One region of the Paenibacillus sp. FSL P2-0173 genome, then DNA from elsewhere that is predicted to be linked to it. Evidence: riboswitches for the same ligand, from Rfam matches in the RefSeq annotation. Region 1 holds a riboswitch; each other region holds the start of a gene.
What was found. Region 1 has a riboswitch for thiamine pyrophosphate ahead of tenA (thiaminase II). Riboswitches for the same ligand answer to the same signal wherever they lie in the genome.

Region 1 (10,435 bases):
GGCGGGGGCTGATGCAGTTATTGTAAAAGGCTGGGAAGGTGGCGGACATACTACTTATGAAGCAACAACGGTTCTTGTTCCACAAGCAGCGAACTGCTTATCTGTACCAGTGATAGCCTCTGGCGGTATTGCAGATGGAAGAGGAATGGCAGCAGCTATCGCTCTTGGTGCTGAAGGCATTGAAATGGGAACCATTTTTATGTGCGCAGAGGAAACAGTAGTACATGCAAATGTAAAAGATGCCATGTTAAAAGCTGGTGACATGGAGACTGTGATAACAGGATATTCTACTGATGAGCCATGCAGACAATTGAAGAACAAGCTTTCAGAGGAAATGACGGAAATTGAAAACAATTACAGCAAAAAAGAAGCAGCAGTAAAACTAAAAGAAGTTGCTGAAAGTTCTTTGAAAAAGGCGATGCTGGAAGGCGACGTTGAAGAGAAGGGCGCTGTTATGGTAGGACAAATAGTACCACTAATAACTGAGATTAAGAGTGTAAAAGATATCATAAATGATGTATTAGAAGGATACCATGAAACAATATCTAAGATGACTAAGTTTGAAGTTTAAAAGTTAATGTCATTATAAACGGCCGTGATCCCAACCGAAATGAGGGAGACGACCGTTTTTTCATACGTCCAGCATGAACAATCTGTTTTATAAATTTATACCGTTGCCTTCTCCTTATGAGCAAAAAATTGCGGTAAATGCTCTTTATGTGCTTCCAGCAATTCATCCAGTACGGTTTGAGCAATGTCCCCGCTTGGTACGAGCGGATTCAGGGTGAAGGCTTGCAGTGCGGTTGCATAGTCACCGGTGACCGCCGCTTCAATCGTCAGCTCTTCCATTGCCTTCATCACTTGCAGCAAGCCCCGCTGTGCAGGTGGGAATTTGCCAAAGTTGACAGGTTCGGCACCATGGGCGCGAATGACACTGGTCACTTCGATGGCGCTATCATAAGGAACATCATCAATCGCACCATTGTTACGTGTACTAACCACCATCAATGTGCCTTTGTTGTTATAAATGGAATTAATGATCTCACAGGCTGCATCGCTGTAATGCGCACCGCCGCGTTTGGATAGTTCCTCTGGTTTGTAATCCAGATTCGGATCTTTATACAATTCAAACAGACTTTCTTCCAGACGTTTGACCACTTGACCCCGAGTTCCTTCGTTTTTGGCTTCCTCTAATTCTTCCTTGAGCATGTTATCCGTCATATAGTAATACCGATGGTAAGGACAAGGCAGCATTTTCAATTGACGAACTTGATCATACAGGAAGCGCATGTTCTTAATATTTTCAACGACTTTCTCTGGCTTTGCGCCCGGAGCGTACAGTCCTTCAATGACTTGCTCTGTTAATTCTGCTCCTGTTTTGTCATAAACTTTGTGCCAATGAAGGTGGTTAATCCCTGCAAATTTAAAGAACAACTCTTCTTCCGGTTTGTCCAGCACAGCCGATGCACTCTTGATCGCGCCGATTGGAACATTACATAATCCAATGACTTTATCCCACTGACCATAACGAAGCACAGCTTCGGTGACCATACCCGCAGGGTTGGTAAAATTAATCAACCATGCATTCGGACACAGTTCTTTCATATCTTCGACAATACTGAGGATAACGGGTATGGTGCGAAACGCTTTGAACATTCCTCCGGCACCATTGGTCTCCTGACCGATCATGCCATGTTTTAACGGAATACTTTCATCCTTAATCCGGGCTTCCAGCAAGCCTACCCGAAATTGGGTCGTTACAAAATCGGCGTCCTTCAACGCTTCCCGACGATCCAGGGTCAAATGTACCTCACAATCAATGCCTGCGGCCTTCACCATCCGTTTGGCCATGGCGCCTACGATCTCCAGTTTTTCACGTCCTGCCTCAATATCTACCAGCCACAATTCCCGAATGGGAAGCTCTGCATAACGTTTGATGAAGCCTTCTACTAATTCTGGTGTATAACTGGAACCTCCGCCAATGGTTGCAATCTTTATGCCTTTTTTCATGGTTAGTGCCTCCTAAGTATGTTTTTTAACCGCTTTCTTAAGCACAAATTCACTGTAATCCCTGTAATGCATTACAGGTCAAGCGCTTTTAAAAAACTTATTTTGGGAAGGTGACAATTATAGGGCGGGCACTACGAACATGCTGAACACGAACATGCTAAAATAGAAAGAACGAGGTGAGAAAAATGGCGAATATTCATGAAATTGCAAAGCTGGCAGGTGTATCCTCGGCTACGGTGTCCCGTGTCATCAACAACCATCCGTACGTAAGTGAACCGACAAGACAGCGTGTGCAGGAGGTCATAGACCGACTGGATTATGTTCCTAATCTAAATGCGGTATCTTTAAAAAAAGGCATGACCAAGCTCATAGGGATTATTTCACTTTCTTTTAATGATTCATTGGGTTTATTTGTGCGTGGATTTACAATGTATGCCCAGGAGCATGGCTTTAATATAGCACTGTTTATTACGAATGGGGAGAAGGGGCGAGAACTTGAAGCGCTGGAAATGTTGCGGAGAAAGCAACTGGACGCCTTGGTCTGTATGATTCGTGTTAATGAGTGGAGTGTGATTGAGCACTATACAAAATATGGTCCGATTGTGACCTGGCAGCGTGTAAACATTGAGGCAATCCCGTCTGTATTTATGGATCAGTATCAGGGCTATACGATGGCGTTGGAACATTTGTACGCCCGAGGATATCGGAAAATTGTGAATGTGTACGGCAGCATGCGGGGGTTGAACACAAAAGAACGCATTCGAGCTTATCATGACTTTTGCGAAAAATACGATTTGGATGCTGAGGCCTTCCCGCATTTTTATGATTTAAATTCAATAGAAGCTGGTGAACAAATAGCTCATTGGTGGGCAGAACGAGAACAAACAGATAGACCGGATGCCTTTGCCTGTTCTACCGATTATTTGGCAGCAGGTCTTTTGACTGAAGCACGGAGACTCGGTGTTTCTGTACCAAGCGATTTTGCAGTAGTAGGCTTTGATAACACCGAAATCTCGCATTTGCTTGATTTAACTACGATTCATTATCCGATAGACAAGCAAGCGGAGAATGCGTTCATTATGATTTGCAATGCCCTTGAAGGGCTGGATGAAACGATACATCATCTGGAATTCAAATTAGTAGAACGAGCGACCACCTGATTCCAAAAGGAACTTCATGTTAGTGGTTATTAATTACCATATTCAAGTTTATATAGTAGGAATAATGGAAGAAAAATGTTGACACATGTTAATAATTGGTGAATAATTTGAGGTGAAAGTATAAAATTTGGATTTTTTGTATGAAGGGTGGTTATGACTTGGGACATACACCTACGATTTTGGCGAAGTTAGAGGATTATTTAGGGGAAAATAATTTGACGCTGGCACAATTTGCCGAATATTCAGGTGTTCATCAAAGAACACTTAATAATTGGATTGCCAAGCATCGTCCTGTTGCGATACATCAGCTAGATCGAATCACTTGGGCTATGGGACTACCAGAAGGTTTTTTTTACGAACTATACATAGATAACTACATCATTGAGCGTTCCCCGGATTGGAGGCGAATTGAGCCGTTGTTGTTTCGCTGTGCGGAACTGGACAAGTTGGATGCTATCCAGCTTGTAGTGGGACATATTATGGACAATCTTCTATATTCCCCAAAGTTATTTGATGCAGCAGAAAAATTATTCGCACAAGGTCAGCACAATGCTGCATTGTTGCTCTACGAAGGGATTGCGGAAGGCGAGAAGTACCAGCACTCTGAACGCTTGGCTGTCTGTCAGTATCGTCTGTTTACCATTCAGGTAGGGAACAATCAGATCCGAAATCTCAAGGCGGCTACACGATTTGAACCCTTTGTGGAACGTCTGAATGAAATAGATCAACTCGATGCGTTAAAAGATTTGGCGAATGTGTATCGTTCTCTGCGTGAATGGGACAAGCTCGATGCAACTGCTCGAAAAATGAGAGCCAAAGCGGAGATCCAATATTCTTTGAAACATCAACAGAAAAAGCGAGAGTGGGAGGAGTCTGAACAGAGGCTGAGTCGCCCGATGTTTGTGTACATTACCTATGCTGATTTACTGTGTGCGAGTGTCTGTGAAGCGCAAGGCGATTATCAGCAAGCATTACAATTTACGTACGCCTACTCTGATTTAGATTGGGTGATCGAGACAGACCAGGAAACCCAACACTGGGTCAACTTGTTCAAGCATTGGGCAGAAGGTAATACTTTTGTAAATAGACTCCTATCTGGAGATACCAATGTGCTTCCTCATTATGTTGAATATATTGCATCCACATCAATCACTACCGAGAATGAAAAGCTATCCAAGTTGCTGAACGTTATGATTGCTGCTAACCGATATGCAATAGATATCAATGATATCCTTTCACGTTTTGAAGTGGAGATTAATTCTTTTGCTCTGCTATCACAATCTACTGATATGTACACCCAACAAGTGATGCCGGATTATTTTGCATGGTTTGGTTACGAACTGGCTTATTACTATTTAAGGCGGGGAATGTACAATGATGGCTTTAAACACTTAATATATGCACTGGTAAAAGCCCACCTACTAAACAATGAGACTTATTTTATAAACTGTACAGGGCTTTTTGCACATTTCCAAGCACATGCGCTTCCCGAAACAAGGGAAGAGTATTTCAAACTATTAGAAAAGGTGTGGTTAGACAATGTTGAAAAAAATGATTCTGCTGGTCATCGCAGCTAGCTTCTTGTTTATTTTAGCAATGCCTGTTCAGTCGCATAACCAAAATCAAAGAATAACGCCTCACGTACAAATTGGAGGTGCTTAAACGGCTAGAAACAAAGACAATTCTCACCGACTAGTTCAAGTTTGGGGAGTTCAGCGACTATTAGAGATCAAACCAAATAAGGTTAATCTCTAGGTCAGAATTGGCATGTATGCTCTATATTCATTGGATTTCTTTATGAAAAGGGCCTCTGTTCCACTTAATTAGTGGAAACGGAGGCTCTTTTAACGTGGATTTAGGGGCATCTTTGTTTATGCAAACTTTTGGGATGTTCTTTTTTTGTTAGGCGCATCATTCGAAAATCCAAAAAACGTCTTTTTGTCATAAAATATGACATATAGGAGGGATCATGCTGATGAACCAAGGTGTGACTTTACTTTGTGTCGAACGAGCTAGGAAGAAACTGTACCAGGTCCAGAAAAAGTATGGATTTTTAACACATCCCAAAGTAATAGAACAATCTAAAAAGCTGGATGATCTGTTGAATCATTATCAAACATGTAGATCGGATCATTGAGAAATGATACCATATTTTTCTTTAATTCCTTGACCGCACCTCTAACCTGTTCTGACTGTGTCACGGCTGAAATCACCGCCACACCATCTGCACCTGCACGTGCGACTTCCTCAACACGGTCCACTGTAATACCTCCGATCCCAACAATCGGCACATCAATTCCCGCTTTACGCATCTCATATAAAATTGCCGGTCCCTGTACGGCATGGGCATCATCTTTCGAGATGGTGGGATAGATGGGTCCGACGCCGAGATAATCAGCACCTTGCAGGATGGCTCGACGTGCTTCCTCAATGGTATGGGCAGAGACGCCTAGAATTCGATTTCCGATTCGCTCGCGGACGGATTCGGCGGATTCATCGTCCTGACCGATGTGAACACCGTCGGCGTCGAGTTCAAGAGCCAGCTCCACATCGTCATTGATGATGAAGGGGACACCAGCGTGACGGCACAGTTCCTGTAGCTGGCGCGCAAGTTCGAACATAGGAACGCCCGTTAACGCGCCGAGACCCTTTTCCCGGAACTGGACCATGGTTGCGCCGCCAGCTAGAGCCTCTTGCACGACCCAGCCTGGTTCCGCGAGGCAATTCACGCTTCCAAGCACCAGGTACATCTGTAGCTGGCGGCGCACCACCTCTGACAACATTCTACCGCTCATAGCAGCACCTCCTGACGACGTTGGTAGGCCCAATGATTGGTGGGTCCATGTCCTTGTCCAAGCTGCAAAGGTTCCTCAATCGCTGCCTGGATGAAGGCTTTGCCATTCGAGATAGCCTCCGGTACAGACATCCCTTTCCCTAATTCCGCGGTAATCGCTGCTGAGAAGGTGCATCCTGTTCCGTGTGTATGAACAGTCCGTACTCGCTTGCCGCTCAGCTCTGTAAAGGCGGTTCCGTCAAAGAGTAGGTCCACAATCTGTTCGCTGCTCTCGCTCTCGTCAGCGTGGCCACCCTTGATCACAACGAATTTTGATCCCATACTGCTAATATGTCTCGCAGCCTCGCGGCGATCCTCCATCGTATGGATACTGATCCCTGTCAGGGCTTCCGCCTCCGGGATATTCGGTGTAACGACCAGGGCCAAGGGGAGCAGGTCGTCCTTCAGAGCCTGCATCGCTTCTGGCTGCAGCAGCTTTGCGCCTCCCTTGGCAATCATCACGGGATCGACGACAACCTTTTTCCAGCCGAACTTTCGAATCTGCTTGCTCACAAGACGGATGATGCCCGCATGAAACAGCATGCCAGTCTTCAGGGCATCCACTCCAAGGTCTAATCCTACAGCTTCGATCTGTTCCGCTGTTGCTTCCTGTGGCAGCGGATATACGCCGTGGACCCCTAAAGTATTCTGTACGGTAATGGCCGTAATAGCCGACATGCCGTAAACGCCAAGCTCCTGAAAGGTTTTGAGATCGGCTTGAATCCCGGCCCCGCCGCCACTGTCCGAACCGGCAATCGTCAGTGCTCTGGGTACACGAACGTCTGTCATCGCGCACCACCTGCTGTGGTTGTTCCGGCTTCACGGACAGTGACATGCCCCTCTAGCGAACCTGTATGTAGTTTGGCGAGCTCGTCGAGAAAGGCAATCTGGAAGCTGCCGGGCCCCAGCTCTGCGGTACGTGCTGCGGCTCGGGAAGCTGCTGCACCGTAAAATGCCAAGCCTGCTGTACCTGCGAGCAGCAGGCTGGGTTCAACAGCTGCAAAGGCACCTAACACAGAGGTCAGCAGGCAGCCTGCTCCGGTTACCTTCGTGAGCAGCGCGTCTCCACCGCTTATCATTCGTGCTTCGGCCCCATCGGTGATGACGTCCTCTTTTCCAGTAATGACAACCATTGTATTGAGCGTTTGAGCAGCCCGAATTGCCAGATCGACATTTCCGCTGTCAGCACTGTCACCAGCATCTACGCCTTTAATCTCACGCGCTTCTCCAACAAGATGCGCGACTTCGGCTGCATTGCCCCGCACCAATGAGATTTTGACTTCTCTCAGGATTCGCAGTGCCGATTCGGTTCTAAAGCTCGTTGCTCCCGCACCGACCGGATCTAGCAGGACCGGAACACCGTGTGCATTCGCCGATTGTCCAGCAATGATCATGGCATCCACCAGTTCGCGGTTCAGCGTACCGATGTTTAACACGACGGCTCCCGCTATTTTTGCCATGTCTGCTACTTCCTCGGGTGCATAGGCCATCACCGGGGAGGCGCCCAATGCATACAGGCCGTTGGCCGTAAAGTTAGTGACTACCACATTGGTCATATTGTGAACGAGGGGTTTGCTGTTTTGTACCTTCGTCAGGAGATCCGAATAACTTTTTTCCCATGTACTCATAATGATTATCCTCTCTATAGTTGGTGGTTCAACAGGGCATTAACTGTACTTCACGCATCGAATTGCCAGGCTGACTATTCCAAGACCGCTTCCTGTATCTGGACCGGCCATTCTTCCTGCTTATAGGCCATGTCCCAGAACTTATATTCCAGCTGGCAGCTCAGTATAAAATGCTCAATCATCCGCTCTCGCTCAGCAGCCGTTGCGCCTTCTGCCCAAGCATCTACACGTTCTCGGAACTTGAGTGTTGTATCATCAAGCTGGTCTCCATAGAAGCCCATCCATTCATAGAACGGATGAGACTCATCCGGCTTTACTTCATCCAGCAGCCTGCGACCAATCTCGGCATAGGTCCACATACATGGCAGCAGCACAGCCAAGATCTCGCCCAGGCTGCCCTCATGCGCAACCGTCAGCATGTGACGGATATAGTGATGGGCCGACGGAGCGAGCGGATATCCCTGCAACTCTTCATAGCTCACCCCTGCGACAGCACAGAAATTTTGATGCGGATGAACCTCGCTGTGGAGAATAAAAGAGATTTGTTCATTAAATACAGCCATGTCCTCCCGATTCGTGCATTTGGAGATTGCGATGCCGTATATCCGCATGTAGGCGTTCAAATATTCAAAGTCCTGTTTTACATAGTGAATCAGCTGTCCCCTTGTCAAACTTCCTTCAGCAATACCTCTCACAAAGGGATGCTCAAAAATCGCTTGAAAAATGCCGTCCGCCTGCCGACGGAGTTCTTGTGTAAAACTCAATTTCCCCACCTCCATTAAATTGAAGAGCAAGAAGTCCTGTAAGAATATAATTCCGGAACAACGCTAAAAAGCCGCCCCGGAAAAATGGAGCGGCTTCAACAATAGGCCCAATGCGCAAAAAACGCTTGAAACCTTATATACGAAGGCTCCACTTTCCTACGCTAGTACGAACTAGATCAGGTTCAAAGGGTCCAAGATACGCTCTTGTCTCAGCCATAGTGGCTCCCCTAGTGGACTTCTATTCTTTTGACTATTACTGTACATTCGTTCATATGCTATGTCAAACATAGTGTACAAAATATTAAATTTCCTCTAGTTAGGTGTTTTGGGCTTAGTGAGGGTGATGAATTACACTTTCCACTGCTTTGACCTTGGCATATTTCGGTTTCCACATTGCATCTTGTATAGCTTGTTCCACATCTGAAATGTGCGCCTGCGCTACCTGATCCTGAATCGCGGCTTTTGCAACCGCAATCGCAACAGCGTACGAAACTTCGCGTAATTTTCGGATATGAGGGAGTAGCGCACCGCCAGGCGTATTCGAATCTACACCATTGGCAACAGCAACTGCTGCCGCTGTAAACATCGCAGGGGTAATCCTTTTGGCTTTAACCACAATCGCACCCAGACCCAGTCCCGGAAAAACAAAGGCATTGTTCGCCTGTCCAATCTCAAAATTTGTATCGTTATAGGTAACGGGCTCAAAAGGACTTCCGGTTGCGATCAGTGCTCTGCCATCTGTCCACCGGATCAAATCCTCGGGTACTGCTTCTGCAAGGTTTGTAGGATTGGACATGGGCATAATGATCGGGCGTTCTACATGCTTCGCCATCTCCTTGATGATTTCTTCAGAAAAGGCACCTGCTACACCGGAAGTTCCAATCAATATCGTAGGCTTCACCTGACGGATGACCTCCAGTAGCGGTATTTTGCCGTCACCCGACCGGGTCCATGAGCTGACTTCATCCTTTTTGCGCACATACGGTTTCTGATACTCCAATACGTCTTCCATATCTTCCGTTAACAGCCCGCGATAATCAAAGGCCCAAAAGGACTTGAATGAATCATCTACGGAAAGGCCATCCTCGATCATAGCGCCCCGAATTTGATCAGCGTTACCGATCCCTGCAGCCCCTGGGCCGAAAACAAGTATTTTTTGTTCACGCAGCGGAGTCTTGGTGACACCCACCGCCGAAAGAATCGCAGCCAGGGTCACTGCTCCTGTACCTTGTATATCATCGTTGAAGGTGAGTATGCTTTGACCGTATTTTCCTATAATATGGCGCGCATTAACGCTGCCCACATCTTCCCAATGTAAAAGCGCCTTCGGGAATTGCGCTAACGTTTTGCTGATAAAAGTATCAATAAACTGGTTATAGGCTTCTCCGCGAACTCGTTTATGGCGGTTTCCGATGTACAGTGGATCATTCAGCAGCTTTTCATTATTCGTGCCTACATCCAGTACAATTGGCAGCACCCGCCCAGGATGAATGCCTGCCGCAGCCGTATATACTGCAAGCTTGCCAATAGCAATGTTAATCCCCCCGACGCCCCAGTCACCAATCCCCAAAATACTTTCGGAATCTGTTACGACGATCAGATCCACATCCTCGCCGCTTAATCCAGAGTTATAGAATGCTTGTCCAATACCATTCGGGTTATCTATTGACAAATATACGCCTCCAGGGCGGTTGTACTCGTGACTATATTCTTGAATCGCGGTTCCTACGGTCGGCGTGTAGACTACGGGCAGCATTTCACTCAAATGATCGGTTAGCAGCCGGTAGTAGAGTACGACATTTCGGTTGTGAAGGTCGTTGAGAGAAGCATTTTTACGCAGCATGGTGGGTTGTGCGAGAAACTGCTGATATGCCCGTACGCTCTGTTTCTCCAATGAAAGGACGGTTGGAGGAAGGATTCCTTCCAAACCCAGATCTTTGCGTTCTTCTTCTGTGAAAGCGACACCTTTGTTCAAAAGAGGATTTGCCAACACATCCTTTCCCCGTAATGGAGTAGATAATGACCCATCGCGATTGACAT
Region 2 (10,435 bases), 1.4 Mb from region 1:
GAGTATCGAATACACGTTCTTCGCCAAATTCTTTTTGCAGACCTTCCGTAGCGCGGAATACGCCACCTACATGACCTACGTCTTCACCGAAAAGCAGGACGTTAGGGTCGCGTTTCAACTCTACGCGCAGTGCGTCACGAATCGCTTCTTTCATGTTCATTTGTGCCATTTGCTTCATTTCCTCCTTAAACATTGACAGATCAATTTCAGTTCAGGTCAATCGAAAAGCAGACCGGATCGGGTTACCGCCCGGTCTCTTTTAAGTTCAATTATTTAAAATCAGCTTTTTGTTCTTCCAAGTGCTTAGGCGTTGTTTCGAACATGCTATCAATCAGGCCAGGAATTGTCATTTTCTCTGTTTTCTCGGCTTTTTTGATCTCTTCGTTCACTTTTGCCTTAGCTTCTTCTTTTACGCGAGCTGTATCTTCTTCAGTCCAAAGACCTTTTTTCTCAAGGTATTTCGCAAAGCGGGCAATCGGATCTTTCGCATTCCATTCGCCTTCTTCTTCTTTGGAACGATATTTTGTTGCATCATCAGAAAGGGAATGCGGACGGAAACGGTACGTTACGGCTTCAATCAATGTAGCACCTTCGCCATTACGTCCACGTTCTGCAGCTTCTTGAACGGCTTTAATAACTGCAAGCACGTCCATGCCGTCAATTTTCACGCCTTTAATACCAGCAGCTACTGCTTTATGAGCGATCGAAAGAGCAGCCGTTTGTTTTGAGAATGGAGTCGTGATCGCGTAACCATTGTTTTGCACAAAGAAAATAACTGGCAACTTGTATACACCAGCATAGTTCAGGCCTTCGTAGAAATCACCTTCGGAAGAACCGCCGTCACCTGTATATGTAATGGCGACTTGTTTTTGCTTTTTCAGTTTGTAACCCATCGCAATACCCATAGCATGCAAAATTTGCGCGCCAATGATGATTTGCGGCATCAGTACATTAACACCGTCCGGCACTTGGCCGCCGTGTTGATGACCACGGGAATACAAGAAAGCTTGGTATAATGGCAGGCCATGCCAAACGATTTGCGGAATATCGCGGTAGCCTGGAGCAATAAAGTCTTCTTTTTGGAGCGCATATTCGCTACCAATCATGGTTGCTTCTTGTCCGGATACCGGAGCGTAGAAACCGAGACGTCCTTGACGGCCTAAGTTAACGGCACGGTCATCCCAAGTACGTGTAAATACCATTCGATACATAATTTCTTTCAATTGATCATCTGTAAGTTTAGGCAACATATCTTTATTGATAATTTCACCATCTGGAGAAAGTACGGACAGCGCCTCAACTTCCTCTGTGTAAACTTCATAAGGAACCTTGCTCATTTTCTTCACCTCAACAAAAAAATTTGAATATCAAGTTCCGCTGTTATAGGATTATTATACACCTGTTATATCGCTCGCGTCAAAGATTTAGTTATTTTTTTTGAGTTTGCCACATTTTTGTGTATGTAACAGGGTATGTTTTTTACTATAACAGCTTAGTACATGATTGAAATTTTAAACATCTATTGCAATCAGGGTAATCTTAACTTATTGTGATCCCGAATGCAAAATAATACCCAAGAAAGGTGACGAAAAATGACGGATTCTCGGTATTTAAAACGAACCATCCTTAAAGACGAAGTAGACAGCCGCTTTCTTGGCGAGACCAGAACTCTCCGGATTTATTTGCCGCCCGGCTATAATGAAATATTGAGCTACCCGGTCGTATATTGTCAGGACGGAGAAGAATTTTTCAATTTTGGCCGCATTGCAACTCACGCCAACCGCCTCATTCTAGATGAGGGCGTCGAACCCTTCATTATTGTAGGAGTGGAAGTGAATACCAAAATCAGAACTCAGGAGTATGCTCCCTTTGGCAATCGTTTTGAGGCGTATACCGCCTGCTTTGCAGAAGAAATTATTCCCTATGTAGAGCAAAAGTATCCTATAAGAAAAGATGCAGCGTCCCGCATTTTGGCGGGGGATTCACTGGGAGGCAGTGTGTCTCTGCATTTGGCTTTGATGTATCCTCAGCTATTCAACCGCATTATCAGCCTCTCAGGTGCTTACTATGAAGCTTCGCAGGAAATCATCGCCGGTGAGAAAGATCTGTCTCATTTGCGGGTGTGGATGACAGTTGGCCTTCAGGAAGATGCATTTGAGAGTGATACTGGCATTTACAACTTTGTAGAGCTTAACCGTCAATGTGCAGATTTGCTGCGCGAACGGAACGCTGAAGTTTCTTACCGTGAAAAGGATGGCAAACATTTGTGGGGCTTTTGGCAAAACGAGTTGCCTGACGCGCTAATGTATTTTTTGGATCGCGCCTGAGTAAATATTCTTCCAGGTAACTAAGGGGAATGAGAGCATTGACCTAATAGGTCATAAAGCTCCTTCCTCTTTTTCATAATTTGGTTACGCTTTCAAAAGTGTATAACGAAAAACGGCAATTATTGCCGTCATCTTTCGTTCACATTATAGCTTTTCTTCTATGATCTTGTCCAGCAAGGCGTCGCACCCTGCGTCCATTAATCGATAGGTCTCTTCAAAATTCCCTGTAAAATACGGGTCGGGTACTTCTCTTAATTTTTCTTGAGGGAGCAAATCCATAAATTTTAGAATATCAGCCTCCGCCCCACCTGCAATCTTACGCATGTTTTGTTCATTGGAGTCATCCATGCACACAATATAATCAAACGCGTCAAAATCGCGGCCCGTTACTTGCCTCGCCTGTATGCCTTGTTCGCTGATTCCATGCAGCTTAAGTTGCTTTAGTGTTCCCTCATGCGGGGGATTTCCGATGTGCCAGTCGCCTGTCCCGGCCGAGTCTACCCCGATTTCTGCACCCAATCCCCGTTCCTGCGCCTTATGTCTCAGTATCGCCTCCCCCATCGGAGAGCGGCAAATATTGCCCAAACATACAAACAAAACGTTAATCATTTCGTTCTCCTTCCTATTACACGTTACACTTCCTTTTTTCTGTTTCATTGTATCCGTGTCCTCCAAAATTGTGCAAGCCATATTTAACGCGGTATACTTAAAAACGATGGTATATATAGGATCGTATCAGAAAGAAAGGATGTTGATTATGACAAAAAAACGAGCGATTGTATTTTCAGGCGGTCGTCTTAATGAAGAAGATTTACATCAAATACAACCCGATGATTTTATTATAGGTGCAGATAAAGGTGCTCTTTTCCTGATCGAACACGGTATTACACCACATGTCTCTGTAGGAGATTTTGATTCGATCACACCAGAGGAAAAAGAAAAGGTAGAATTAGCAAGCCAACGTATGATTGCGTGTGATCCAGTACTTAAAGACTTAACAGATACTGAGCTTGCTTTGGAAATCGCTATGGACGAGCACGTAGATCATGTATTGTTGCTTGGTGTGACTGGCACCCGGATGGATCACACATTAGCTAATGTTCAAATATTGGTACGCGCAATGCAGCATCATATTAGCTGCGCTATTATGGACGCACATAATTATATTGAGCTCACCGGATCAACGCTTGAGATCCAGCCTATGGGCTATACATATACATCGCTGCTTCCTATGACTTCCGAAGTAACAGGTATACAACTGGAAGGATTTATGTATCCGCTACATAATGCCACCCTCAAAATGGGACAATCGCGTGCTGTCAGTAATAAGCTAACGGCTTCAAAAGGTACGATTTCCATCAAAAGCGGTCTACTACTCGTTATTCAAAGCAAGGATTAATTATGACATTGTTGTAACCATTGTTCAGATTGTTCTTTCACTCAAAACCCTTGATTAACAAGGGTTTTTCCGTTTATAGAGATCTATGAATCGATATATTTTTTACAAATTGTAATTTTTAATCGTTTTTTAATAAACGCTGTGTAAGTCTTGTCCCTCAAGCATTTGAGAGTTCTTTTCCAACTATTAGGCGGCTTCAAAACTGTTATACTCAACGCTGTCAGTTAGTTAGCAACTCAGCAAAATATTGCACAAATCAATTTCTGGAGGTACTTACAACATGAATATGCATAAAATCATAAAAAAGGTAATTATAGCAGGGGTCGCAGCCACTATCGGCTTTGGTACTTTTGCAATTGAGGGAACAAATACGGCACAAGCTGCCACTACTACTTCAGTAGGCCAAAAAGTAATTAACTACGGTGAAAAATATATGGGAACTCCTTATAAGTTTGGAGCTTCCACGAGCACTACACGTAATTTTGACTGTTCTTCTTTTATGAAGCACATATTCAAGAAATACGGAGTGGATTTGCCACGTACTTCTGTTCAACAGTCTAAAGTCGGACATGCCGTATCCAAGTCCAATTTGAAAAAAGGTGACTTAGTGTTCTTTTCAAGCGGTAGCCGTGCCACAGGACGCAACATTACCCACGTAGCAGTCTATATGGGCGGGGGGAAAATTTTACACACTTACGGCGGACCTGGCGTGACCATCTCCGATTTGAACTCCAGCAACTGGAAAAGAACATACATTAAAGCACGCCGCGTGCTGTAACTCATTTTGAAATATGCGAGCCGGGACGAAAAGTTCCGGCTTTTTTATATACCTTATGCTATTCTGATACGGTTGGTGTTCTGAGTGAATAACCAATACCTCGTTCCGTACGGATCATTTTAAACTTATACCCTTTATCTACTTTAACCCTCAAATGTCTGATATAGACGTCTACTACGTTCGTATCAACGATATAATCATGTTTCCAAACATCCTTCAGAATTTGCTGCCTGCTACAAACTTGGTTAAGATGTATCGCCAGATGAAGCAAAAGATCAAATTCTTTCGGAGTTAGTTCCAGCTTTTGTCCCCCTCTGCTCACCATTCTGCTTGCATTGTCTATATGTAAATCACCCGCTTCGATCGCCCTTTTCACATCACGTTCAATACCAAAAATCCGCAATAAATTAGCCACTCTTGCCTGAAAAACTCTAGGATAAAAGGGAAGAACGATCACATCATGTGCCCCTTGTTCAAAGCAGGAAACAATATGGTCCTCCTCATCTGATGAAGTCATTGCAAATAGCGGGACATGAGGATGGTTTTGCTGCAAAATGCGAATCAAGCCTTGTGTATCCGCCTGTTCATCTCCTATGTTCAGGAGTAGCAAATTCACCGGATTGTGGGCTGCATAAGAGCTTGCATCCGATGTATTGCTAACATGTACCACCTGATAACCTGCCTGCTCCAATGGAAGAACAATTACGGGAGACGCTTCATTTACATCCACAAGTAAAATTAACGGGCTCATCTTTTCACCCACCTGGTTTGGACATAGCATTACATTGGATACGAACAAGTTTGTTATAAGCCATTAAAGCATATTAATATTATTGTAACAAAAAAGCAGAAAATCATTCTCCAAAGAATGGCTTTCTGCTTTTATGGTTTAACCCAAATAGCGATGATACAGACTTCTTGCTTTTGCCACGTCCTTTGTCCCATGGATCAACGCTCTGCCATCTGCAAAAACAACCAAGCGATGCTCGCTTGTACTAAAGGAAACCAAAAACGGATTCTGCTCTACTTCTCCTTCTCCCAAAGAAGCAAATCTATCTGCTATTTCCGCAAGATTCAGATGTGTCGGGTTTGCTGGTCTAATTTGAACGGTATCCCTGCCGCACAAAACATCTGTTTTCTGCCGATGAGAGGCCGACAAGTAGGGATACGTCGGTTGGTTGCCGCAAGAAGGACAATTCTCCTTTTTAACGCTATCTACTGCTATCGCTACATACTCATTTTTCCACAAATCAAACGAAAGCAGCTTTCCTCTCAAATCTTCTGGATATCCACCCAGAAGTTTGAAAGCTTCCGTAGTTTGGTTAGCCGTGACCATCTGTACGGCCTGCGGAATAATCCCGGCGCTATCACAGGTTTCACCACCAAACGGCACAGTTCCCAGCAGACAGTGAAGACAAGGCGTTTGACCCGGTAAAATGGTGTAGGTTACACCATAGCTGCCCACACATCCCCCATAAATCCAAGGAATCCGATGCTTTAGTGCCATGTCATTCATAAGAAGTCGGGTATCGAAATTATCGGTTGCATCCATTATGAGATCTACCCCCTGGATCAACTCTTCCAGCTCTTCCACCCTAACATCCAGTACATGTGCATGTATAACCGTTTCCGAATTAATATCCTTTAATCTTCGCTGAGCAGCTACTGCTTTGGGACATCTTTGCGCAGCATCACTTTCCTGAAAAAGCTGTTGGCGCTGCAAATTGCTCCATTCCACATAGTCCCGGTCTACGAGGCTCACTGTACCTACGCCCCCGCGAACAAGTGTTTCCGCAATACCTGTGCCTAGCGCTCCAACACCTATGATTAATACGTGAGAGGAAGCAAGCCGACGTTGTCCTGTCGGTCCAAAGGGTGTGAATCTTTCTTGTCTGGAATAACGGTCACTTGGATGTGTTCCTCCTGCACCGGATTTGTCAGATACCTTCATGCCTGAATCATGCCTTCTGTCGGACTGCTCGCTGAAGCGTAACGTTTTACAGGAATCATCCCCGCCTCAAAACCATATCTTCCAGCACGAACAGCCAGTTTCATGGCCTCAGCCATTTTTACTGGGTTCTTCGCTCCTGATACGGCTGTGTTCAACAAAACAGCATCTGCCCCCAACTGCATAGCCATTGCCGCGTCACTGGGTGAGCGAATACCCGCATCGACAATAACCGGAACCTCCGCCTGTTCAATAATTAGCTCTAATGAAAACGGATTGAGCAAACCATGTCCTGTACCAATCGGTGAAGCTCCAGGCATAACGGCGTGTACTCCAAGCTCTTGTAGCCTCTTGGCTAGAATCACATCGTCCGATATGTAGGGCAGCACGATAAAGCCTTCTTCTAACAGCTTTTCACTAGCTTTCAACGTTTCAAAAGGGTCAGGCAGCAGTGTCTTGCTATCCCCAATGACTTCCACCTTAATCATATCGCACAAGCCGGAGGCTTTTGCCAATTGGGCAATACGAATGGCCTCCTCTGCTGTTGTAGCCCCTGCTGTGTTGGGAAGAAGTGTATATCGGCTCAAATCCAGCATATCGAGAAAATGCTGCTTATCCCGTTCCTCCAAGTTCAATCTCCGTACAGCAAACGTCAATATTTCCGTCTCAGCAGCCTCTACGGCTTGGGATTGGATATCCAGATCAGTGAATTTTCCTGTTCCCAACAACAACCTTGAGGTAAAAGATGCTTTTCCAATGGTTAACATGATCAACCGCCTCCCACAAAATGTACAATCTCTAGGCAATCTCCATCCTTCAGTACTGCTTCATCATGATCTTCACGGGTCAATATACGCCGATTCAGCTCTACCACTACAGTTTTCACCTTTACATCAAGCTCATGTAGCAATTGATCCACATGAGTGATTCGATTAGAAAAGGTCAGGCTCTGGCCGTTAATCGTCAGCTTCATAAGCTTTCCTCCTTGAGGAGCTCAGAAGAAAATCTACTTATCCCAAGTTCAGCTGCACCAGCCCCATTAAGCATAGCTGCCAGCGCACGCCCGGTAGCATCACTCAGCAGGACACCGTTGCGATAATGCCCGACGGCAGCATATACGCCCTCGACCCCAGGGACAGTGCCTATAAAAGGATGACCTGATGCGGCCTGCGGACGTAAGCCCGCCCAAGTGCGTATAAAAGAAGCTTCACGGACGCGCGGCAGCCAAGCAGAGGCACGTGCCAGCAACCCCTCCAAGCCTCCTACGGTCACCTCTTCGTCATATTGATGCGGAAGGCTCGTTGCCCCAATCCAAAGCTCGTTATTCTGTTTAGGCACGAGGTAAATATCATCAGCATAAATGGTGTATTCTAACGGGTGATCCTTCAAGGAGACCGCTACCGCTTCGCCCTTGACCGGATAAAGTGGATATTCAAATCCAACCTGCGCTAGCAATTTCATGCTATCCAAGCCTCCGGCAATAATGACCTGATCGCAGGAAAAAAAGCCACTATCTGTTCGAACACCGCAAACTCGACCATTCTGTATGACCAGTTGCTCTGCCTGTGTACCAGACCATACCGTTGCCCCCAGCACCGCAGCAGCACCTGCATAAGCACGGCAAAGCTGGACAGGAGCCACTTGTGTCTCTTTTGAACGATATATTGCCCCGATCGCTTGTTCATCCAAACCTGGAATTCGTCGGGCCAATTCCTTCGCATCCCACCAGATAGGACAATCATCCTCTCGCGTTTTAGCAGCTTTCCAGCGTTTTTGGCCTTCAGTTTCCGTACGGAAAGGAGTCACAAATCCTTCTGTACGGAATTCCACCGAAATACCTGACAAACGCTCCAGATCACAGACAAGCTCAGGGAATGCGTCTCGACTTATGCGAGCAAACCGTGCCAGCTCAGAGTCGGTGAACTCTTCACTTTCCGCTGCCAGCATTCCAACCGCTGCTCCTGAGGCTCCCTCACCCGGGATCAATCGTTCCAGCATGATCGTACTTCTTCCCTCCTTGGCCACATGGTAAGCAATGGAACTGCCGATGACACCTCCACCTATGACCAAGCATTCAGCGTGTCCTATCGCTCTTGCCTCTGTGTGTATCTTTGGCATTTGTTCCGTGTCTCCTCTCCATAAACCATTCTGCTTTCAGCTTGCCTCTACTCTCGTTTTCTCGCTACAGGTTGTGAACTACAAGATCTGCCATTCGCCTGTATTCCAGCGCAGCTGCAACGGGCGACTCAGCCTCCCATATACCAGACATCACCGCAATTCCGCTTGCTCCGGCCCTATAAAGCTCCGGGATATGGTGCGGTTGTATGCCGCCCAGCGCGATCACCGGAATGTTCGACAGCCTGCAAATATGTTCAAGCTGAGCTAAACCCCGTGGTACAATACCGGGCTTACAATGGGTCTCATATATGTGACCATAAAGTACATAGTCCGCTCCTACCCGCTCGGCAGTCTGCGCCTCCTTCAAGGAATGCACAGATACTCCACAGCGTGTACCCTTTGGAAGTAGGCTTTTCACATCCGCTACAGGTAATCCATTAGCTGGTAGCTGGACGGCTCCAACCAAAGTAAGTAAAGCTACATCCACACGATCATTTACTACAATTTGTTGCAAAGGAACTCCCTGCTCCACCATGCTGCGAGTCAAAGATAGCAATGCAGAGGCACCATTCTGTTTTAAACGTGCGTGTACATAATGAACATACGGACAAATCACAGCAGCCACTTGGGCTGCTTGTGCAAAAGTGCCCTTTTCCATCGAAATTGCGTGTAATTCGATTTTGTCTTCACCTCACATTGGACTAAAAGATCTAAGCTTAGCCAGTCACGTCTACCAGCAGTAATGAAAGAGGATTGTATGTGAATCGTCTACGGAAGCTCGAACAACTTAAAGTGAACGAAACGCAAAAAAACCACTTCCCCAAGGAAGTGGTTTAACGAACGTCCAATAATCGAACGGACAATGATATCCGTATACGTGTATCGTCCCACGCACAAACAAAAATAAGATGGTGTTGCCTTGTTTGTACGGCGCTCACTTCCCTACGCTGGCATAACCCAGATCAGGTGCAAAGGGTCCGAAATCCATTTATTCCGTCTCAGCCGCATGGGCGGCTCCCCTAGTGTGACTATTTTATTGTATAAGCTAAAGATAGCTTAGCATATTTTCCTAATTCTGCAAACCCCACTTCGTGTGAAATATGCAGAATTGGATTTAGTTGATGTTAGTTAACTTTACTTGACCACTCTTCCACATTCCACGTTTTGGTTACCCAATCCTCGTAAAAGTCCGGTTCGTGAGATACAAGCAATACGGTCCCTTTGTATTCCTTCAAGGCACGTTTCAGCTCATCCTTAGCTTTAACATCCAAGTGGTTGGTAGGCTCATCGAACAGTACCCAGTTGCTTTCACGCATTAACAGTTTGCAAAGACGGACTTTAGCCTGTTCTCCACCACTGAGCGCAGATAGCGGACGCGTGATATGCTCATTCTTTAAACCGCAACGCGCCAAATGCGCTCGTACTTCATGCTGGTTCAAATGTGGGAATTCATTCCACACATCGTCAATCGGTGTAATTTTCTCCGCCTTTACTTCCTGCTCAAAATAAGCGGGCTGCAAAAAATCACCTTGATAGGTTTTTCCACTGATTGGCGGTATTTTTCCCAATATGGTTTTGAGCAATGTCGATTTACCGACACCGTTGTAGCCAACAATAGCAATCTTTTCGCCACGTTCAATCGTCATGGACATTTTAGGCAAAAGGGCATGCGTATAACCAATCTCAAAATCAATACCCTCAAATACCGTCTTTCCGCTTGCACGTGCTTCTTTGAATTGAAAGGTTGGCTTCGCAGCTTCTTCAGGCTTATCTATACGTTCGATCCGATCAAGTTGCTTTTCACGGCTCTTTGCTCGGCCTGATGTAGAGGCACGCGCTTTATTACGCTGAATAAAATCTTCCTG
Region 3 (10,435 bases), on a different contig from region 1:
CACAAAAACATCGGTTTACAGTAGCCGCGACTATTCTATATAATTTATGTAACCATGTTTCATAGTGTGAAACGAATATGGATACAAGAGGAGCGGTTCACGATGGAAGACCGTAAATTAACCGTTCGCGCTGTAGAGCGTGCACTTGATATACTGCTGTGTTTTACCGCAGATTCGGATCTTGGCCTGACGGAGATTGCCTCCAAAATTGGTCTACATAAAAGCACGGTTCATCGGCTGCTGACTACGTTGGAGGATCGGGGCTTTGTCGTTCGGAATGCCGAAACGGAAAAATATCGACTTGGCTTCCGCATTTGGGAGCTATCCACGCACTTGTCCCAAAGCGACGAGCCGGCGGTGTTGTTACAGCCTGCAATGGAAGGACTACGTGATCGTCTGGGCGAGACGGTCAGCTTGTACTTACGTGACGGCAGCATGCGTATTCGCATACAAGCCGTGCAGAGCAATCAGGCGATCCGCAGGGTTGCGCCTGTAGGTGCGCGTATGCCGCTGGCTGTAGGGGCCTCCAGCAAAGTGCTGGCAGCCTTTATGCCGCCGCAGGAGCTGGAAGCCCTGCTAAGCGGGGATGAATGGCCGTCCTCAGTAGACCCGGAGGTCTATAAAGCCCAGCTGCAGGACATTCGCGAGAAGGGCTATGCGACCAGCTATGAAGAACGGGAGCCAGGGGCTGCTGCTGTGGCTGCCCCAATTGTAAACCGGAAGGGACAGGTCACTGCGGCTTTATCTGTATCCGGTCCGGTCAGTCGGCTTGCACCCGAGACGCTACATGACTTTGCTCCGATTTTGATTGAAGCGGCGAAGGAAATGGGGCTTATGCTTCCGTAACAAGAATGAACACAGTTGAAGCAAGCAGAGTGATTTGATGGGGAGCGTCTCCTTGGTAAAGGGAACCTAGAAGGGTTGCCAAAGCCATAAATTTAAAGTAGTCTGGTAAGGATGGCGGGATATCTGTTATAGCCGCCTCATGTGAATAGAAGTATCACAGTTACTGGGGGAGCCTGTAATGCCGGGCTGAGATGGAATCGTGCAAGATTCCGGACCCTTTGCACCTGATCTGGATCATACCAGCGTAGGGAAGTAATCGGCCATTGAAATGTATACGCGGCTGCTGTCTACAGTGGCGCATTGGAATAGGATTATTCCACATGCGTACTGTCTGGATAGCTGCCTCGTTAGATTAGCCGGTTCCCTAGGGAACCGGCTTTTTTGCATAGATCAGCGCCACCCTGGGAATGGTTCCGGATCGGTGTGTCATTTCATCGAAACGGGAGGAATGGACAATGAAGCCGACAGAAGTAGAAGGAACAAAAGGAACAGAATTGAAATCAACAGAAGTAAGATTGGTAGGAACAAAAGAAGTTGAGGTAGAGAAGACAAACGGGGAGCAAGCCAGAGGGGTAACGCCCTTTCCAGGGAGCCGTAAGGTATATATTCAAGGCTCACGGCCGGACATTGCCGTGCCAGAGCGGGAAATTGCTCTTCATCCTACACATACGCCGCAGGGCACGGAGCATCATGAGCCATTGCGTGTGTACGATACGAGCGGTCCCATGACCGACGAAGCCTATCAGGTCGATATCCGTCAGGGCCTGCCTCCATTACGGCGAGCTTGGGCCCTGGAACGGGGCGATGTGGAGGCTTACGAGGGACGCGCCGTCAAACCGGAGGATAATGGACTGAAACCTGGCTCCAAACGGGAGACAGTTGAATTTCCCGGCGTGACCAACCGTCCGCTTCGTGCTTCGCAAGGTCGTACAGTGACGCAAATGCATTATGCGCGGCAAGGGATCATTACGCCCGAAATGGAATTTGCGGCGATCCGCGAAGGGGTGGAGCCTGAGTTTGTACGGCAGGAGTTGGCTGCTGGACGAGCCATTTTGCCTTCGAATATCAATCACCCGGAAAGTGAGCCAATGGTCATTGGGCGTCATTTTCACGTGAAGATCAATGCGAACATTGGTAATTCTGCGGTTACCTCCTCCATCGAGGAGGAAGTGGAAAAAATGACCTGGGCTGTGCGTTGGGGCTCGGATACAGTTATGGACCTGTCCACAGGCCGTAATATCCATACAACACGTGAATGGATCATTCGGAATTCTCCTGTACCGATTGGGACTGTACCGCTGTATCAGGCACTTGAAAAGGTGAACGGCGAAGCAGAAGCGCTGACGTGGGAGCTGTATCGCGATACGCTGATTGAGCAAGCGGAGCAGGGAGTGGACTATTTTACAATTCATGCGGGTGTATTGCTGCGGTATATACCGATGACGGCGAATAGAATGACGGGAATCGTATCCCGTGGTGGGTCGATCATGGCAGCCTGGTGCCTTGCGCACCATCAGGAGAATTTTTTGTATACGCATTTTGAAGAAATCTGCGAAATTATGAAAGCCTATGATGTGGCCTTTTCTCTCGGGGATGGTCTACGTCCGGGTAGCATCTATGATGCGAATGATGAAGCACAGTTTGCAGAGCTGGAAACGTTGGGCGAGCTAACGCAGATCGCCTGGAAGCATGATGTTCAGGTCATGATTGAAGGGCCAGGACATGTCCCTATGCATAAAATCAAAGAGAATGTGGATTTACAAATGGAGATTTGTAAGGAAGCTCCTTTCTATACCTTGGGGCCGCTCACGACGGATATTGCCCCCGGATATGATCATATTACCTCAGCCATCGGGGCGGCGATGATCGGTTGGTTTGGGACGTCCATGCTGTGTTATGTTACGCCTAAGGAGCATTTGGGTCTGCCGAATAAGGATGATGTCCGCGAGGGTGTCATTACCTACAAAATTGCGGCACATGCTGCCGATCTGGCGAAGGGTCATCCACGGGCACAGCAGCGGGATGATGCTTTGTCCAAGGCACGCTTTGAGTTCCGGTGGCGGGACCAGTTCAATCTGTCGCTTGATCCCGAGCGGGCCTTGTCCTACCATGATGAAACGCTACCGGCAGAGGGCGCCAAGGAAGCACATTTCTGCTCGATGTGTGGTCCCAAATTTTGTAGTATGCGCATTACGCAGGACATTCGCGCTTATGCAGCGGATAAGGGGCTGAACACTCAAGAAGCAGTAGCTGCCGGGATGCGTGAGAAGGCAGAGCAGTATCGGGATGGAGGTCAGTAAAACGAACGTGTGAGTTTAGGAAAAATGAATTAAAAAAGCCGTGGTTCTCTACAGTCGATGTAGGGAACTACGGCTTTTTAGCTTATGTAAAGCGGGATCTTGCAACCGGATAAACGGCGCCTTATTTTTTACCCATTTTTTCATTCAAAATGTCCTGAAAGCTGAGCTTCTTCTCCGAGCTATCTTCTTTCTTCTGCATACTCACCGCGTTGGCACGTTGGTATTGGTGGTGAAAGGGCATCAGGGTGTGGACGGTTAAGTTCATTGTATTCATGTAGGTCATTCCTCCAATTCCATATTGTCAAATTCAGATTGAGTTGCTTAGGACGTCTGTATAGGACTATTTGTATGTACTTGATGTCGTGATGCTATGTAGGTTGCTTGGTAATGTTTCAATCATTATACCCACATTTTTTCAAAGTAAAACGCTTTTGACATAAAACAGGAAGATGGTCATATGTGTCCAAAATGTCGATTAGGAGGATGGTCGTTTTAGAGGAAAATGTGCCTAGGTCTAAAACAAGGGCTAGAGGCCCGTTTTCTTAGTTTAGTAGTCGGGATTGTGTTATTTTGTCGAATAACCTTGTAAAAGGAGAATTTTGCGGAATCCAAGTCAGGATTGAGGCAGTCTGGTGGCGAATTAAAGTGTCAAAGTTGTATTGACTTTATGTTTGGTAGTAGATACCATGAACTGGTTGTCAGCGTATTTTGGCAACAAGAGTCAGCCAATCCATCTGGCGATTCATCCTTTGAAATGTTAGAGAAAGGATTAGAGCATATATGAAAAAAAGTATTGCAGATATCGCATTTATTATTCTGGGTGCGTTTTTTTTCGCGCTAGCTGTTAATCTGTTTGTGATCCCGAATGAGTTTGGTGAGGGGGGCGTTACAGGGGTTACGATCATTTTGTACTACCTGTTTCAGTGGTCTCCCTCGATCGTCAATCTGGTGATCAATGGCTTGCTGTTGATTGTCGGATATAAATTTTTGGACAAGAGAACGACCCTGTACACTATAATTGCGGTCGCTTTTAACTCGCTGTTTCTACATTTAACGGTCAACTGGCGGATTGATTCGCATGAGCCGACGATTAATGCTGTATTTGCCGGAGTTTTGGTGGGGGTCGGCATTGGCTTAATTGTACGTGTAGGTGGCACTACGGCGGGAACGGTCATTTTAGCCCGAATTGCCAACAAGTATCTGGATTGGAATATCAGCTATGGCCTGCTGTTTTTTGATTTGATTGTCGCGTTCTCTTCCTATTTTATTATTGGTCCAGAAAAATTGATGCTAACTATCGTTATTTTGTACGTTGGTACGAAGGTGATGGACTTCATGATCGAAGGACTAAACCCTAAAAAAGCGGTCATGATCATTTCGGAGCACCAAGATAAAATTGCCGAGATGGTCATCACGAAAATGGATCGTGGAGTTACCGTCCTGTCAGGCCACGGATATTACACTAAAAATCCAAAAGAAGTGCTGTATATCGTCATTAGTAAACAAGAGGTGTCAGCGCTTAAAAAGATAGTGAAAGCCATCGACACAGCAGCATTTATCACCATTCATGACGTGCGGGACGTGTTCGGAGAGGGCTTTTTGGATATTTCGAAGTAACTCGCGTGCGAAGGTAGGGTTATAAGAGAACGTGGCTAGAAGTCGGTCCTGAGGGATCGACTTTTTTTGTTTTATATAAATAAGATGAACTTGAAAAATGAACATCAAAACGGAGTAGGCGGAATGGTGCTGTACAAGCGAAGCACCATCCGACTGCGCAGTGGCGCTATAGGTAACTCTTAAGTTCGGTTTATATAAATAAAAAAATACCCCCGATTGCAGCTTTATCTGCAAAACGGGGGTTCTTCACATATGAAGTTCATAAACTTAGCTTTCGATCATTTGACGCAATACGGTTTGCAGAATACCACCGTTGTGGTAGTAGTCGATATCGACAGTGCTGTCCAGACGGGCAATTACCGGGAATTCGAACTTCGTGCCATCCTCGCGTTTAGCCACAACCGTAAGCTCTTGACCAGGCTTCACGTCATTGTCGATGCCAAGAATGTCAAACGTTTCACGACCGTTCAGACCCAAGCTGGACCAGCCATAGCCTTCCTGGAATTGCAGAGGCAGTACACCCATGCCGACCAGGTTACTGCGGTGAATCCGCTCGAAGCTTTCGGCAATGACAGCCTTAACACCCAGCAAAAGCGTACCTTTGGCCGCCCAGTCACGGGAACTGCCTGTGCCGTATTCCTTACCAGCAATGACGATCAGGTTTTGATCGGCTGCCTGATATTTCATGGATGCATCATAGATGGACATTTCCTCATCCGTTGGCAAGTATTTGGTCACGCCGCCTTCAGTACCTGGAGCCACATTGTTGCGGATACGGATGTTGGCGAATGTACCGCGCATCATGACCTCGTGGTTACCGCGACGGGAGCCGTAGGAGTTGAAGTCCTTGCGTTCCACGCCATGCTCCTTCAAGTACAGTCCTGCCGGGCTGGAAGGAGAAATGTTGCCTGCTGGTGAGATATGGTCGGTTGTGACCGAATCATTCAACAGGGCAAGCACACGGGCATTACGGATTTCCTTGATATCCTGCACGCCATCCTGAAGTTTTTCAAAGAATGGTGGATTTTGAATATAAGTTGATTTTTCATCCCATTCATATAGTTCGCCTTCAGGAACCGGAATGGAGTTCCATTTTTCGTTGGCAGTAAATACATTCTCATATTTACGACGGAACATATCCGGGCTGAGAGACAGGCTGATGGCTTCCTTGATCTCCTCGGAGGTTGGCCAGATATCTTTCAGGTAGACAGGCTGATTGTCCTGATCGTAACCGAGCGGATCATTCACCAAATCAATGTTCACTGTGCCTGCTAGCGCATAAGCGACAACCAGTGGCGGTGAGCCGAGATAGTTGGCTTTTACTTGCGCATGCACACGACCTTCAAAGTTCCGGTTGCCGGAAATGACTGCTCCAACCGTCAAATCATTGTCTGTGATGGCTTGACTCACTTCGTCAGGAAGTGGGCCGGAGTTACCGATACAGGTTGCGCAGCCGTAACCTGCTACATGGAAGCCGAGGGCTTCGAGCGGTCCGATTAATCCGGCTTTTTGCAGGTATTCCGTCACGACGAGGGAGCCTGGTGTCAAGCTTGTTTTAACATAGCCTGGTTTTTTGAGCCCGCGCTGCACTGCTTTTTTGGCCAGCAAGCCCGCACCGAGCATAACGCTTGGATTGGAGGTATTCGTGCAGCTTGTGATAGCTGCAATAACGACTGCTCCTGTACCCAACTCGCTGGTGGAGCCGTCCGGATGGGTCAGAGGAATCTTCTGTGCGATTTTTTCATCGCTCAGTCCATAGCCGCCTTTGTCCACCGGGGTACGGATAATGCCTTCAAACGTTTCTTTCATGCGGCTAAGCTCAACACGGTCCTGCGGACGTTTGGGTCCCGCGAGACTCGGTACAACCGAAGCCAGATCCAGCTCAATGGTATCGCTGAATACAGGGTCCGGCGTATCGGATGTGCGGAACATGCCTTGCGCCTTGTAATATTCCTCTACGAGGCTTACTTGCTCATCGGAACGTCCGGTGCTGCGCAGGTAGGCCAGCGTTTCCGCATCGACAGGGAAGAAGCCAATCGTTGCGCCGTATTCCGGTGCCATGTTGGCAACTGTCGCACGGTCAGCCAAGCTGATGTTAGCCAGACCAGGCCCGTAAAATTCCACGAATTTGCCGACTACGCCTTTTTTACGCAGCATTTGCGTTACAGTGAGCGCCAGATCGGTGGCGGTAGAGCCTTCCGTCAGACTGCCTGTCAGCTTGAAGCCAATCACATCGGGAGTGACAAAATACAGCGGTTGCCCCAGCATACCCGCCTCTGCCTCAATCCCGCCGACACCCCAGCCAACAACACCAAGGCCGTTAATCATCGTGGTATGGGAGTCTGTTCCCACGAGGGAATCTGGAAAGACGACTGTTTCGCCGTCAATGGTTTTGGTGGCGGCCACGGAGGCGAGATACTCCAGATTGACCTGATGGACGATACCGGTGGATGGCGGAACGGCGCGGAAGTTGTTGAACGCCGTTTGCGCCCAACGCAGAAAACGGTACCGCTCCTCGTTGCGTTCAAACTCTACATTAATATTGTAATCCAGCGCATCACTGGTACCGAAAGCATCGACCATGACCGAGTGGTCGATAACGAGATCGACAGGGACGAGCGGATTGATTTGTTTCGGATCACCGCCCGCTTTTTTCACCGTATCACGCATAGCTGCCAAATCGACAACCACCGGGACACCGGTAAAATCCTGAAGCACGATGCGTGCAGGAATGAACGGAATCTCCTTGTTGGTGTCACGATCCTCAGCCCATCCTGTCAGCTGTTGCACATGTTCTTCTGTAATGGCGCGTCCGTCAAATTGGCGAACCGCGGCTTCCAGCAACACTTTAATGGAGAAAGGCAGCTTGGCAATACCGCTCTTTCCTTGTTCCTCCAGTGCCTTAAGACTATAGTAGCGATAAGGCTTACCGTTAACTTCGAGACTACGGGCAATGGAGAATTGATCTTTTCCTGACATAAGTATTACCTCCTTGAAGTGGATGCTTGGGGGAAAATAGGGATGTCGTTTTTTCGACGTCTTGCACAGTTGGTTTAAATTGGTTGCGTTCTCAATTACATCTTCAGTGGTTCATTACGTGTTAGAGGTTGCGATCAATGTAATTTGTTTCATTAGATGAAACGTGATTTCAAAATGATTGCTTTTGGATTAAGTATACCGTTTTCAGACGGTTCCGTAAAGTTTTTTTGGCCTAAATGATGCGTTGCAGATTGGAAAATAAAACGTTCCGCTCCCTCGCGTTTCGATGTTCATACCAAGCTTTAGAGATTCATACTTATAGATAGAGAGCATATCAGACCAGAGAGGGAAGAAAGGAAGTTATACATCATTCCGGTTATCCCCGGAAAAGGATAGCGGGACGAATATGGAGGGATTGGGATGGGGGAGCGGGAATGGAAACAGGCCCTTTTTGCTTACGTGAATCAATACAATCGCAGTGAAGTGAATGGTGTACCGCAGCCGGATGAGTATCTGGAGGTGGGTCAGCGGATGGAACGAGCAGCACGTGCGGCCAGATTGGAGCAGTGGTACAACGAACGGGATGCTGTTCCCCTACGCAGCGAGACACGCGCCAAGCCGCTACGAATGGTGCAGGATACCCCGGATGAGGCTGTGGTAGATGTACAACTGCATGTCCGACTCTTTTATGAAAAGGGCGGGATGACTCACCGGGAGGATCGGATTGAACGGGAGCGTCTGACGTTCACACGCGAGGGTGAAGCCTGGCAGGTAGCGAGAATTGAGCGCGATCCGGCAGAAAGGAAGCCAGCGGGGGGAGAGGTTCCTTTTGAACAGGCTTCGTTTAATCAAGGAGGAAATCTGCCGCTGCTGAATCGCGGTGTGCTGGGCTTCGGCTCATCAGCACGTCCCAGCCGATATCGCCGCGAAGAAGCAGCGGCCTATGCAGATCAGTGGTGGGATAGCTTCAATCCGGAGTTTGAAGGTTTTGATGTGGATTGCACCAATTATATCTCGCAATGCCTCTTTGCAGGGGGAGCACCGATCCACTATACTGGTAAAAGAGAATCGGGCTGGTGGTATAAAGGACGGGTTGCCGGACGTGAGCTGTGGAGCTACAGTTGGGCAGTTTCCAACAGTCTGGAGCGGTATTTGGGCTCCAGTTCATGGGGGTTGACTGCTGAGCAAGTGAGTCGCCCAGAGCAGCTCATGCTGGGGGACGTCATTTTTTACGATTGGGATGGTGACGGAACCTTCCAGCACAGCACGGTGGTCACGGCCTTTGATGCGGGCGGCATGCCGCTAGTCAATGCACATACGGTAAGCTCCAGACATCGTTATTGGGACTATAAAAATTCGTATGCGTGGACCGACAACACGGTATATCGCTTTTATCACATCGCCGACTATTTTTAAATGAGATGATGGATAACAGGTACAGTGATGCAAATCAGTCACAATGACGAAAGCAGGAAAGCGGAGGATAGGCATGGCAAATCAAAAATTGACCGTAGGGCTGGTGTACGGTGGCAAATCGGGCGAACATGAGGTTTCGTTGCAAACAGCGTATGCGGTAATGAACGCTTTTAACTATGAGAAATACGAGATTATTCCTTTTTATATTACGAAGGCTGGCGATTGGCGTAGAGGGGCGCTATTAAGCGCTCCTCTGGCTTCTGTAGAGCAATTGAAGCTGGAACGCGCAGAGGGTGGCACCAAGGCGGCATTAGATACATTGTTCGGCAAGCTGTACGGAGAGCAGACGCTGGATGTGCTGTTTCCGTTGCTGCACGGTACCTTTGGCGAGGACGGAACGATTCAGGGTCTGTTCGAAATGGCGGATATGCCTTATGTCGGTGCGGGAGTGCTGGCTTCGGCAGCAGGTATGGATAAAGGCGTCATGAAGAAGCTGTTTGAGCATGCAGGATTGCCGCAAGTGAAATACTGTTATTTTAATAGTACACAGTGGGCCCAAACCAGTCATGATCTGGTACGTAACATGGAAACCGAGCTAGGTTATCCTTGCTTTGTCAAACCAGCCAATCTGGGATCAAGTGTCGGTATTTCCAAAGCCAGCAACCGAGAAGAGCTGGAAAAGGCTGTAGATCTGGCTTTGCAATTTGACCTAAAGGTGATTGTTGAGGAGTACGTCGATGCCCGTGAGATTGAGGTCAGTGTACTGGGCAATGATGAGCCGATTGCCTCGGTACCGGGTGAAATTGTATCGGCGAGTGATTATTACGATTACGCTGCCAAATATACGGATGGCCAATCGGAAATGCTTATTCCGGCACCGTTGGATGAGGAAGTGGCAGATCGTATTCGTGAAGCCGCATTGCAAGCATTCCGCGCTCTAGAAGGCTGCGGGATTTCCCGTGCCGATTTCTTCGTCAGACGCTCGGACGGACATATCCTTATTAATGAAGTGAATACAATGCCTGGTTTTACACCATTCAGTATGTATCCATTACTGTGGAGAGAAACAGGCGTATCCTATGCAAGTCTGCTGGACCGCATGATTGCCCTTGCACTGGAGCGTTATGAGCGCAGGTCGGCACTGCACTACGAGAACTCATAAACGAAACAAAGGGGAGCTGATCACTCTCCTTTTTGTTCATATAAATGGCATATCTTTGAGCACAACACTAAACCCTTAATCATGAAAGGTGGCGGCTACACATGGGCTTTCAAAC

Region 2: it holds a riboswitch for thiamine pyrophosphate, as region 1 does, so the genes downstream of both, MKX30_RS02180 (thiamine phosphate synthase) here and tenA (thiaminase II) in region 1, are expected to answer to the same signal.
Region 3: it holds a riboswitch for thiamine pyrophosphate, as region 1 does, so the genes downstream of both, thiC (phosphomethylpyrimidine synthase ThiC) here and tenA (thiaminase II) in region 1, are expected to answer to the same signal.

The regions. Positions count from the first base shown of each region.
Region 1 is NZ_JBBOYK010000001.1:1,942,352-1,952,786, reverse strand. Features, by position in the region: gene MKX30_RS08575 (nitronate monooxygenase) at 1-571, shown strand, start outside; gene MKX30_RS08570 (6-phospho-beta-glucosidase) at 667-2,010, opposite strand; gene MKX30_RS08565 (LacI family DNA-binding transcriptional regulator) at 2,196-3,170, shown strand; gene MKX30_RS08560 (helix-turn-helix domain-containing protein) at 3,329-4,747, shown strand; gene MKX30_RS08555 (aspartyl-phosphate phosphatase Spo0E family protein) at 5,140-5,307, shown strand; gene thiE (thiamine phosphate synthase) at 5,252-5,965, opposite strand; gene thiD (bifunctional hydroxymethylpyrimidine kinase/phosphomethylpyrimidine kinase) at 5,962-6,792, opposite strand; gene thiM (hydroxyethylthiazole kinase) at 6,789-7,631, opposite strand; gene tenA (thiaminase II) at 7,706-8,395, opposite strand; TPP riboswitch at 8,532-8,634, opposite strand; gene MKX30_RS08530 (NAD-dependent malic enzyme) at 8,727-10,435, opposite strand, start outside.
Region 2 is NZ_JBBOYK010000001.1:531,504-541,938, forward strand. Features, by position in the region: gene MKX30_RS02125 (alpha-ketoacid dehydrogenase subunit beta) at 1-169, opposite strand, end outside; gene pdhA (pyruvate dehydrogenase (acetyl-transferring) E1 component subunit alpha) at 270-1,337, opposite strand; gene MKX30_RS02135 (alpha/beta hydrolase) at 1,593-2,327, shown strand; gene MKX30_RS02140 (low molecular weight protein-tyrosine-phosphatase) at 2,472-2,936, opposite strand; gene MKX30_RS02145 (thiamine diphosphokinase) at 3,085-3,726, shown strand; gene MKX30_RS02150 (C40 family peptidase) at 4,007-4,504, shown strand; gene MKX30_RS02155 (response regulator transcription factor) at 4,563-5,255, opposite strand; gene MKX30_RS02160 (ThiF family adenylyltransferase) at 5,394-6,455, opposite strand; gene MKX30_RS02165 (thiazole synthase) at 6,452-7,219, opposite strand; gene thiS (sulfur carrier protein ThiS) at 7,222-7,425, opposite strand; gene thiO (glycine oxidase ThiO) at 7,422-8,570, opposite strand; gene MKX30_RS02180 (thiamine phosphate synthase) at 8,635-9,228, opposite strand; TPP riboswitch at 9,493-9,601, opposite strand; gene MKX30_RS02185 (ABC-F family ATP-binding cassette domain-containing protein) at 9,695-10,435, opposite strand, start outside.
Region 3 is NZ_JBBOYK010000004.1:281,605-292,039, reverse strand. Features, by position in the region: gene MKX30_RS21240 (IclR family transcriptional regulator) at 103-846, shown strand; TPP riboswitch at 1,002-1,114, shown strand; gene thiC (phosphomethylpyrimidine synthase ThiC) at 1,302-3,146, shown strand; gene MKX30_RS21230 (hypothetical protein) at 3,268-3,420, opposite strand; gene MKX30_RS21225 (YitT family protein) at 3,927-4,763, shown strand; gene acnA (aconitate hydratase AcnA) at 5,031-7,742, opposite strand; gene MKX30_RS21215 (amidase domain-containing protein) at 8,163-9,158, shown strand; gene MKX30_RS21210 (D-alanine--D-alanine ligase) at 9,232-10,320, shown strand; gene MKX30_RS21205 (hypothetical protein) at 10,422-10,435, shown strand, end outside.